Regions from separate parts of the Stenotrophomonas sp. YJH_SMC_65 genome, predicted to be linked through region 2. Evidence: riboswitches for the same ligand, from Rfam matches in the RefSeq annotation. Region 2 holds a riboswitch; the other holds the start of a gene.
The links. A riboswitch is a leader RNA that binds a small molecule or an ion and turns the genes downstream of it on or off. The one in region 2 is predicted to bind glycine.
Positions count from the first base shown of each region.

Region 1: linked by a shared signal. The riboswitch ahead of gcvP (aminomethyl-transferring glycine dehydrogenase) and the one ahead of AC5P7A_RS09300 (trimeric intracellular cation channel family protein) in region 2 are both predicted to bind glycine.

Region 1 is NZ_JCAFSR010000001.1:97,743-102,829, forward strand. Features, by position in the region: gene gcvP (aminomethyl-transferring glycine dehydrogenase) at 1-894, opposite strand, end outside; glycine riboswitch at 957-1,059, opposite strand; gene AC5P7A_RS00415 (multidrug effflux MFS transporter) at 1,359-2,585, shown strand; gene AC5P7A_RS00420 (siderophore-interacting protein) at 2,726-3,619, shown strand; gene AC5P7A_RS00425 (hypothetical protein) at 3,703-4,095, shown strand; gene AC5P7A_RS00430 (M2 family metallopeptidase) at 4,215-5,087, opposite strand, start outside.
Region 2 is NZ_JCAFSR010000004.1:251,905-256,991, reverse strand. Features, by position in the region: gene AC5P7A_RS09325 (MarR family winged helix-turn-helix transcriptional regulator) at 1-131, shown strand, start outside; gene AC5P7A_RS09320 (DNA alkylation repair protein) at 128-868, shown strand; gene AC5P7A_RS09315 (DUF6616 family protein) at 917-1,255, shown strand; gene AC5P7A_RS09310 (hypothetical protein) at 1,346-1,603, shown strand; gene AC5P7A_RS09305 (3-deoxy-7-phosphoheptulonate synthase) at 1,898-2,971, shown strand; gene AC5P7A_RS09300 (trimeric intracellular cation channel family protein) at 3,234-3,851, opposite strand; glycine riboswitch at 3,934-4,039, opposite strand; glycine riboswitch at 4,053-4,142, opposite strand; gene AC5P7A_RS09295 (GIY-YIG nuclease family protein) at 4,183-4,458, shown strand; gene AC5P7A_RS09290 (nuclear transport factor 2 family protein) at 4,603-5,034, shown strand; gene AC5P7A_RS09285 (hypothetical protein) at 5,038-5,087, shown strand, end outside.

The sequences.
Region 1 (5,087 bases), on a different contig from region 2:
CATCGAGCGCTTGTAGGCGTCGCGGCAGGCCATGAATGCGGCGTGCGGGCCGCCGAAGCCGAACGGCACGCCGAAACGCTGGCTGTTGCCGACCACGATGTCCGCACCCCATTCGCCCGGGGCGGCCAGCAGGGTCAGCGCCAGCAGGTCGGTGGCCACGGCCACCAGGCCGCCGCGCGCGTGCACGGCCTCGACCAGCGCCTTGTAGTCGCCGATCTGGCCGAAGGTGTCCGGGTACTGCAGCAGCAGGCCGAAGGCTTCTGCTTCCAGTGCCTCGACCGGGGTGCCGACGCGCAGCACGATGCCCATGGGCTCGGCGCGGGTACGCAGCAGTTCCAGGGTCTGCGGGTGCACGGCGTCGTGCACGAAGAAGGTGTCCGACTTCGACTTGGCCGAACGCTTGGCCAGGGTCATCGCTTCAGCTGCGGCGGTGGCTTCGTCCAGCAGCGAGGCGTTGGCGATTTCCATGCCGGTGAGGTCGGCGCACAGGGTCTGGAAGTTGATCAGCGCTTCCATGCGGCCCTGCGAGATCTCGGCCTGGTACGGGGTGTAGGCGGTGTACCAGGCCGGGTTTTCCAGGATGTTGCGCAGGATCACGTTCGGCGTGTGGGTACCGTAGTAGCCCTGGCCGATGAAGCTGCGCAGCACGGTGTTCTTGTCGGCGATCGCACGGATCTTCGCCAGTGCCTGCACTTCGGTCATCGATTCCGGCAGTGCCAGCGGCGCCGGCGACTTGATCTTGGCCGGTACGATGGCATCGGTCATCGCATCCAGCGACGCGTGGCCGACGACGTCGAGCATCTGCGCGATCTCGGCATCGTTGGGGCCGATGTGGCGCTCGACGAACGCATTGTGGTGCTCGAGCTCACGCAGGGAAGGGGTGTTCTGGGACATGGCGAAGGATCCGTCAGGAAAGGGCACACGCACGGGCACAAGCCGCCGGTCGGCGGTCTGCGGGGCGCCCCTCTGTCCTTTTGCCTGAGAGTTTGGAAGCGCGGAAAACCGCGGCTTCGTGCCCCTTCGGCGCCGGATCGAACCGGTCTCTCCAGAGTTGTGTTACGGGTGGTATCGGGCCTGAGCGATTACGGGCGTTGCGCCTTCGGCAGCGGTGTTCCGCTTCTCCCACCGTGTTGCCCGCCGATTATAGCCCGTTGCGGGCGCGCCAGCCGCCTGCGGGCCCGGCCGCGGCGCCTGAATGGCCGATGGCCCGCCCGTGCGTTTTGTGCACTGCTGCATGGCATCAGGCGCAATCCCCACCTATGATGGGCGGATACCCGAATTCATCTGGCGCCGTCCCTGCTGCAGGGGACTGGCGCCCGCCGTGCGTGCCGCGCATGGCCCTGCCGGACGCCTTCTCCATGACCGCCGCTGTTGCTCCTTCCACCCGCCGCATGGCCCTGCTGCTCGCCGGCCTGGCCATGTTCGGTCCGTTCTCGATCGACACCATCTTCCCAGCGTTCCCGCAGCTGGCCCAGCGCCTGGCGGTGGACGAGGTGGCGGTGCAGCAGACCATCAGCGTGTACCTGCTGTTCTACGGCCTGATGAGCCTGGCACACGGCCCGCTGTCCGATGCCTGGGGCCGCAAGCGGGTGATCCTCGGCGGCCTGGTGGTGTTCGTCGGCGCCTCGGTCGGCTGTGCGCTGTCCACCGATCTGACCACGCTGCTGGGGTTCCGCGCCCTGCAGGGCCTGTCCGCAGGCGTCGGCATGATCGTCGGCCGCGCGGTGATCCGCGACCTGTACCACGGTCACGACGCGCAGCGGCTGATGAGCCAGGTGTCGATGCTGTTCGGCATCGCCCCGGCGATCGCGCCGATCATCGGTGGCTGGATCCTGCTCAGCGGTGCTGGCTGGCCGCTGATCTTCTGGTTCCTGGTGGTGTTCGCACTGGTTCTGCTGGCGGCCACCGCCCGCTACCTGCCGGAGACCCATCCGCTCGAAGCGCGCGTTCCGTTGTCGCCGCGGGTGCTGATGCGTGATTACGTGCGCATCGGTTTCAATCCGCGCTTCCTGCGCCTGGCGCTGGCCGGCAGCATCGGTTTCGGTGGCATCTTCCTGTACATCTCCTCGGCACCGGTGTTCGTGATGCAACACCTGCACCTGGGCGAGGGCGGTTTCGCCTGGCTGTTCATCCCCACCATCGGCGGCATGACCACCGGCTCGTTCCTGTCCGGGCGCATGGCCGGGCACACCACGCCCACCCGCCAGGTATCCATTGGTTTCGGCCTGTGCGCGCTGTCGGTGCTGCTGAACGTCGGCTACGTGGCGCTGGCGCCGCAGTTCGTGCTGCCGTGGGCGGTGCTGCCGATCTTCCTGGGTGGCATGGGCATGGCGCTGATCTTCCCGATCCTGGCGCTGGCGGTGCTGGACATGTACCCGCACCAGCGCGGCCTGGCCTCGTCGCTGCAGGCCTTCGTGCAGCTGATGATCAGCACCGTGGTGGCCGGCGTGGTGTCGCCGCTGCTCAGCGCCAGCCCGCTGCACCTGGCGTTGGGCCAGGCTGGGTTCTTCGGCGCCGGCTTCGTGTTCTGGTACTGGGAACACCGGCGCGAACGCGCGGCGCAGGCAGCCTGCACGGGTCACTGAGCAGCGCGCAGGGGTAGGGCAGGCTACGACGCCCGCAACGCTTGCGACGGGAAACCGCCGGACTAGGCTGGGCACTCCAGCCAGCCGGTGCACAGGTGCACGACAGCCAGCCGATCCACTGTCGTTGCATGAGGTTCCCCATGGCTGCGCAGCAGACCTACCGCCTGTTCGAGGTGGCGCTGAAGGAGCGCCGCGTTCTTTCCCCTTCCCTGGACCGCATGGTGTTCACCGGTGCCGACGTGGCGCGGATGACGACCGGAGGGCCGGACCAGCGCATCAAGGTGTTCTTCCCCTTGCCCGGCCAGGAGGCGCCGCAGGTCCCCAGCGGCGAGGACTGGTACCCGCGCTACCGGGCCCTGCCGGACGATCAGCGCCCGCCGATGCGCACCTACACCCTCCGCCAGCTGCGTGCAGAGCAGGGCGAGGTCGATGTTGATTTCGTGCTGCATGGCGAGACCGGGCCGGCCTCGCGATGGGCCATCCATGCACGGCCGGGCGACCGCGTGGTGCTGCTGGCCCCGGATGCCGACTGCGCCGACAGCAGCGAGGGCTGGGAATGGAAGCCGCCGGCCGGCGTTGGCCAGGTGCTGCTGGTGGCTGACGAGACCGCGCTGCCGGCAGTGGCCGGCATTCTTGAGGAACTGGCGGCCAGGGTGGATCCGCCACGTACGCTGGCCCTGCTGGAAGTGGCGCAGGCCGGCGACGCCGTGCCGCTGAAGGCGCCGGCTACCGCCGAGCTTGTCTGGCTGCCGCGCGGGCGGGCGGCGTACGGGGCGCCCCTGTTGCAGGCGGTGCAGGCGCGCCTGGCCGCCTCGAGCGTGGTCGCTGGCGAAGAACTGGAAGAGATCGACGTTGACGCGCAGATTCTCTGGGAACAGGCCGATGCCAGCGTGGCCGGGCCGCTGTATGCCTGGGTGGCAGGCGAGGCGGGAGCGGTGATGGCGATCCGTCGCCATCTGGTCCGCGAGTGCGGGCTGGACCGCCGCACGATCACCTTCATGGGTTACTGGCGGCACGGGAAAGTGCTGGACTGACCTTGCTGGATCGAGCGCGCGTGAAGCGGTGCTGCGCGTGGGGTGCGCTATCCTTGCGCCCCCTTTCGCAGCGGTACCGCACCATGTCCACCAGCTCCAAGACCCGCCGCGACCAGCGCCGTCGCCAGGAAAAGCAGGCCGCCAACAAGGCCGCTGCCCAGGCCTCGCCGGTGGAGCCACATGCGGAACTGCGCGACGCGCAGCGCACCCTGCTGGCCGGTGTCGTGCGCCGCGATGGCGAATGGGTGCTGGGCATGGACGGCCGTATCGCCGGCCACAGTGACTCCGCCGCGCAGGTACTGGCGCTGATCATGCAGGCCGGTGAACTGCACGAGCGCAACGGCACGCCGGTGCGCCTGATGTACTCCGATGCGCTGCGCGACGCCGCACAGGCCGAAGCGAAGGAAAAGGGCCAGACCTTCGAGGAGTTCAAGGCGGACCTGGCCGCGGCGATGGCGGCGAAGAAGGACAGCTGACAGGCATTCCGGTAGAGCCGGCCGCTGGCCGGCTGCCCGCGGGGTCTTCATCGCGTAGTTGCCGGCCAGCGGCCGGCACTACCAGGAAGGGGCGGATCCTTGCGGACCCGCCCCTTTTTTCATTTTGCCGCCGGGGCCGCGTTGGCCTGCCAGCCGCACATCTGGCCTTCGTTCTGCTGCTTCAGCCACTCGTTGACCGGCGTGAAGTACTCGATCATCGGGCCGGCATCGAGCTTGTCGGTGCCGGTCAGCTCCTTCAGCGTGGCCTGCCACGGCTGGCTGGCACCCTTGCTCAGCATCGCCCAGTATTTCTGGCCGGCTTCCTTGTTGCCGTAGAAGGTGCACTCATGCAGCGGGCCCTTGTAGCCGGCCGCGTCGCACAGGCCCTTGTAGAACTGGAACTGCAGGATGCGCGCCAGGAAGTAGCGGGTGTACGGGGTGTTGCCTGGCACGTGGTACTTCGCGCCCGGATCGAAGAACTCCTCGCCACGGGTACTGGCAGGCGCCACGCCCTGGTACTTGGCCTTCAGGTCCCACCATGCCTTGTTGTAGTTGTCGGCGGTGATCGAACCATCGAACACACCCCAGCGCCAGCGGTCGATCATCAGCCCGAACGGCAGGAACGACACGCCCGACAGCGCCATGCGCATCTGGTTGTTGATGACCGCTTCGCGGTTTTCGGTCGGCGCATCGACCAGGCCGATCGAGCTGAGGTACTTGGGGGTCATCGCCAGCACGATGGTGTCGCCGATCGCTTCATGGAACCCATCGTTGGCACCGCCCTGGAACAGCGGCGGCAGCGGGTTGTAGGCCAGGTCGTAATAGATGTGGCCCAGCTCGTGGTAGATGGTGGTGAAGTTCTCTTCGTTCGGCTTGATGCACATCTTGGTGCGCACGTCGCCTTCCATGTTCATGTCCCAGGCGCTGGCGTGGCAGACCACATCGCGGTCATCGGGCTTGATGAACTGGGTGCGTTCCCAGTACGACTGCGG
Region 2 (5,087 bases):
TGTTCGAGCAGCACACGCAATGGATCAGCGGCCTGTTCGACGGCCTGGATGCGGGTGAACAGCAGCAGCTGTCGCAGCTGCTGCACAAGGTCTGGCAGCACACGGACGGCGGGCGGGAATCGGCAGCATGAGCACGCCCGTTCCTGCGCAAAGGCTGCATGCACTCAACAGTGGCAGCGCTGCTGCCACCCATCTGGCCGAATGCCTGGCCGTGGATTTCACCGCGCTGCTGCAGGTGGTGGCGCCTGCCCTTGAGCCGGAATCGCTGCAATGCATGCGCGATGCCTCAGGCAAGGGCATCACCCAGCGCATGGCGCTGGCGGCGCGGTTGCTGCACGAAGCCGGACAGGGGGAGCCTGCGCGCTGGCAGGCGCATGCGTCAGACACGGTGCGTGGCTGGGCCTGCTACCTGATCGGAAGCGACGCCAACGCGACGCTGCCGGCCAAGCTGCAGGCGATGCGACCACTGGCTGACGACCCGCACTTCGGCGTGCGCGAATGGGCGTGGCTGGCGCTGCGTGCCGACATTGTTGCCGCACCACTGCAGGCGCTGGAGTACCTGCAACCATGGACGCAGGAAGGATCGCCGTACCTGCGCCGCTTCGCCTGCGAAGCGCTGCGCCCGCGCGGCGTGTGGGCCACACATGTCGCGCTGTTCAAGCGGCAGCCGGAACTTGCAGAGGCGATGCTGGAAGCACTCGCCGACGACCCGGAGCGCTATGTGCAGGACTCGGTCGGCAACTGGCTCAATGATGCCGGCAAGACACAGCCGCAGTGGCTGCGTGCGCTGTGCGCGCGCTGGCAACAGCAGCACCCTGGTGATGCCAATGCCTACATCCGCAAACGCGCCATGCGCTCGCTCCGGTAGTGCCGGCCGCTGGCCGGCAACCCCCCAAACCTTCAAGGAAGAAGCAGCATGTCGCACACCTTCATCGAGCTCTATACCGCCACCCCCGCCTGGACCACGCTCCAGCCCGAGCAGCGGAATGCCTTCTTCGCCCGTATCGGTGCAGGCATGCAGCAGTTCGATCCGGTCCGCATCACACCGCTGGCGATGGGCCGCATTGCCAGGGGCGTACAGCACGGCAGCGATGAGCAGTTCTATGCGGTCTGGCGCTGTGCAAGCCGCGCGGACGCCGATGCGCTGGTGGCCGGCATTGCCGCCACCGGTTGGCATCAGTACTTCGCCACCATCAACGCCGTCGGCGCAGACGATGGGATGGGGCAGCACCTTGCCGACCTGGCCGCCTTGTAGCAGCGTCTCCGGACGCGCATGGCACATGCGCCTGTCACCCGGACGCGGTAAACAGGACATTGCCCATGTCCATCCGCAGGGAAGTTGATCATGCAGAGCACGCTCCAGGTCACGCTGTTCGGCCCGCTTGGCGACAGCCCGGCATTGCAGTTGCCGGGGCGGGAAGGGCCGTCGGTGGCCATCCCGGAGGCGGCCCTGCGGCGGTTGGTCTCCGACCTCTACACCACCCGTTCCCTGCTCAATCCCGAGCAGCTGGACGAGGCCAGGCAGGAGCTGGACCGCGTGCTGGAGCGCTGGGCCGACATCCACGAAGGCCTGTTGCTGGACGTGGAAGTGCATGGCAAATGAGCAGCTTTGCGTGGCTGCTGCCGCGTGGGCAGCGCCGGCGCGCGCCTCGCTGAACCGCACCCGCGGTTGCGGATGAAACATTTTGCACTGCGCAAAAGCTGTGCTATCAATACACCCCATGAACGCAGCCGCCACCCGCTTTTACTGGTATTACTTTCCGAAGCCACTGGCGGAGGAAGGACTGCGCTCACCCTGAAGAAAGCTTCAGACGCATTCCCGAAAGCCGCCAGCGAACCTGGCGGCTTTTTTCATGCCGCCACGCTGGGGACCCCAACGTTCCGGAGATCTCCTGCAATGCCCCCGCACACCGACGACCTGCGCATCCGCACCATCGAACCGCTGACACCGCCTGCCCAACTGCTGGCGATGCTGCCCTGTGACGATGAAGCCTCCGACACCGTCAGCGCCTCGCGCGCGGCCCTGCACCAGATCCTGCACGGCCGTGACGACCGCCTGGCAGTGGTGGTGGGCCCGTGCTCGATCCACGACCCGAAGGCCGCCATCGAATACGCCCAGCGCCTGAAGCCGCTGCACGACGCGCTGGCCGGCGAACTGGAAATCGTCATGCGTGTGTACTTCGAGAAGCCGCGCACCACGGTGGGCTGGAAGGGCCTGATCAACGACCCGGACCTGGACGGCAGCTTCAGGATCGACAAGGGCCTGCGCATTGCCCGCGGCCTGCTGCGCGACATCAACAAGCTCGGCCTGCCGGCCGGTGTCGAATTCCTCGATGTGATCTCGCCGCAGTACATCGCCGACCTGGTGGCGTGGGGCGCGATCGGCGCGCGTACCACCGAAAGCCAGGTGCATCGTGAGCTGGCCTCGGGGCTGTCGTGCCCGGTCGGCTTCAAGAACGGCACCGATGGCAACGTCAAGATCGCCGCTGACGCGGTGGGTGCGGCGTCCAATCCGCATCACTTCCTGTCGGTCACCAAGCAGGGCGGCACCGCCATCGTGTCGACCACCGGCAATCCGGATTGCCATGTGATCCTGCGTGGCGGCAAGCAGCCGAACTACGACGCCGGCAGCGTCGCCGACGCCTGCCAGGTGCTGGCCAAGGCCAAGCTGCCGACGCGCCTGATGATCGACGCCAGCCACGCCAACAGCCTGAAAAACCCCGAGAACCAGCCGAAGGTGATCGAGGACATCGCTGTTCAGCTGGAAGACGGCGAACAGCGCATCGTTGGCGTGATGATCGAGAGCCATCTGGTCGGTGGCCGCCAGGAACTGGTGGAAGGCCAGCCGCTGGTCTACGGCCAGAGCATCACCGATGGCTGCATCGACTGGGACACCACCGTGACGGTGCTGGAGCGTCTGGCTGCGGCCGTGCGCGCCCGTCGCGACGTGAAGGTGTCCGAAGCAGCCTGATCGAAGCCGCCTGAGTGCGGCACGTGTGTGGATGGCGGCCAGCGCCTGCGGGGGTGCGGCCGCGATCAGGGTCGGTCGGAGTTGGAGGCCGGCCCATCTGCACCGGCGATGCGCCTGGCGCTGCGCATGAGCGACAGCGCCAGGTACATCGCCGGGGTGGTGATACCGCTTCCTGTAGCGTCGAGCCATGCCCGACCTGCGCGCGAAGCGCGTTGGTTTGCTGCAAAGAGCAGTCGAGCATGGCTCGACTTTACGAAGAGGCTCAATGCACTTCGTCGTGGTACACGAACTTCGGCATTTCCCAGCGGTAGTGGATCGCCAGCAGGCGCAACGCGAAGCCGCCGCCGAGGCAGCACAGGATCGCGGTGGCATCGGCCACGCCCCAGTGCAGCAGCAACAGATAGGCCGCGCCGGTCAGCAGCGCGATGATCGCGTACAGCTCCTTCTGGAAGATGAGTGGCACCTCGTTGCAGAGGATGTCGCGCAGCACCCCGCCGAACGCGCCGGTCAGCATGCCGGCGATCAGCACGATCGGCATTGCATGGCCGGCTTCGCGCGCGATCGAGCAGCCGATCAGGGTGAAGGCGATCAGGCCCAGCCCGTCGAGCACCAGGAAGGTGCGGCGGAAGTGATGCATCCAGCGCGCCACCCAGGTGGCGATCAGCGCCGCGCATACGGTGAAGCCCAGGTACTCGGGATGCTTCACCCAGCCCAGCGGATAGTGGCCGAGCAGGATGTCGCGCAGCGAGCCGCCACCGAGGGCGGTGACGCAGGCGATCATGACCACGCCGAACAGGTCCATGCGGCGGCGGCCGGCGGACAGTGCGCCGGTCATGGCTTCGGCGGAAATGGCGATCAGGTAGATGATGGACAGCAGCATGGGACAGGCTCCGGGCGCGGTGGGGCCGGCCATGCGCGACCGCCGCCACTGCCTGCGCAATGACGGGATGACGATGACCGGTGCCGCTCCCGCTGTCCTTTTGCCTGAGAGTTCAGCGGCATGGGCCGCGTGCCCCTTCGGCGGATCGTCCCGGGCATGCCCGGTGACCTCTCTCCAGCTCGGCGAGTCGAATGCATGGTTGGTGGGATTCCAGCCCACCGGCCTGAGCGATCATGGGAGCCTGCGCCTTCGGCGGGCGCCAGCGCGGCGCCTCTCTCCTGCATTCGGGTGCCAGTATATCCGCTGCAGTGCAGCACGGCATAATCCAGGCATGGCCTCGTCCGTCCGCCCGTGGTTCCTGTACCTGCTCGAATGCCGCGATGGCAGCTATTACGCCGGCATCAGCACCGATGTGGAGGCGCGTTTCGCCGCCCACCAGGCCGGCAAGGGCGCGCGCTACACCCGGGCCCGGCCGCCGCTGCGCGTGCTGGCCGTGCGCAAATACCCGGACCGGGCCGCCGCCTCGCGGGCCGAGTGGCAACTCAAGCAGCAGCCCCGCGAACGCAAGCTGGCCTGGCTGCAGGCAACGGATCCTGCGCTTCTGTAGAGCCGAGCCCACGCTCGGCTGTTGTTCCGTCTGCCCGATGCGGGAGCCGAGCACGGGCTCGGCTCTACAGTAGATCCACGCCCTGCGTGGATGGGCTACCCGGCCCATGCGATGATCGCCCCGCGCCCAGAGCCGGAGACCCGGATGTCCACGATTGCCCTGCTGTTCGCGCTTTCCGCATCAACGAGCCCTGCCGCCGACGCCGCCACGATCGCGGCCATCGAAGCCACCTGCCACGACTACGTCGATGGCCAGCTGGAGGCCGACCCGCAGCGCGTCGCCCGTTCCCTGCATCCGGACCTGGCCAAGCGCGCTGTGCTCGGCGATACACCCGACGAGCGCCTGGGCCTGCGCCGGATGTCGAAGGAAGAGCTGGTCTCGTTGACGAAACAGGGCGCGCTGAAGACCCCGAAGGATCAATGGGATCGCCGCTGCACGGTGCTGGACGTGACCGGCAACGCGGCCTCGGTGCGGCTGGAAACCCCGTGGTTCGTCGACTACTTCCACATGGGGCGTTTCGACCAGCGCTGGGTCATCGTCAACGCACTGTGGTACCCGAAACCGAAGGCGCACTGAGCGATGCGTGCCGCCGGCAACGCATGGATCTCCGTCGTCGTGCTGGTCGCCGG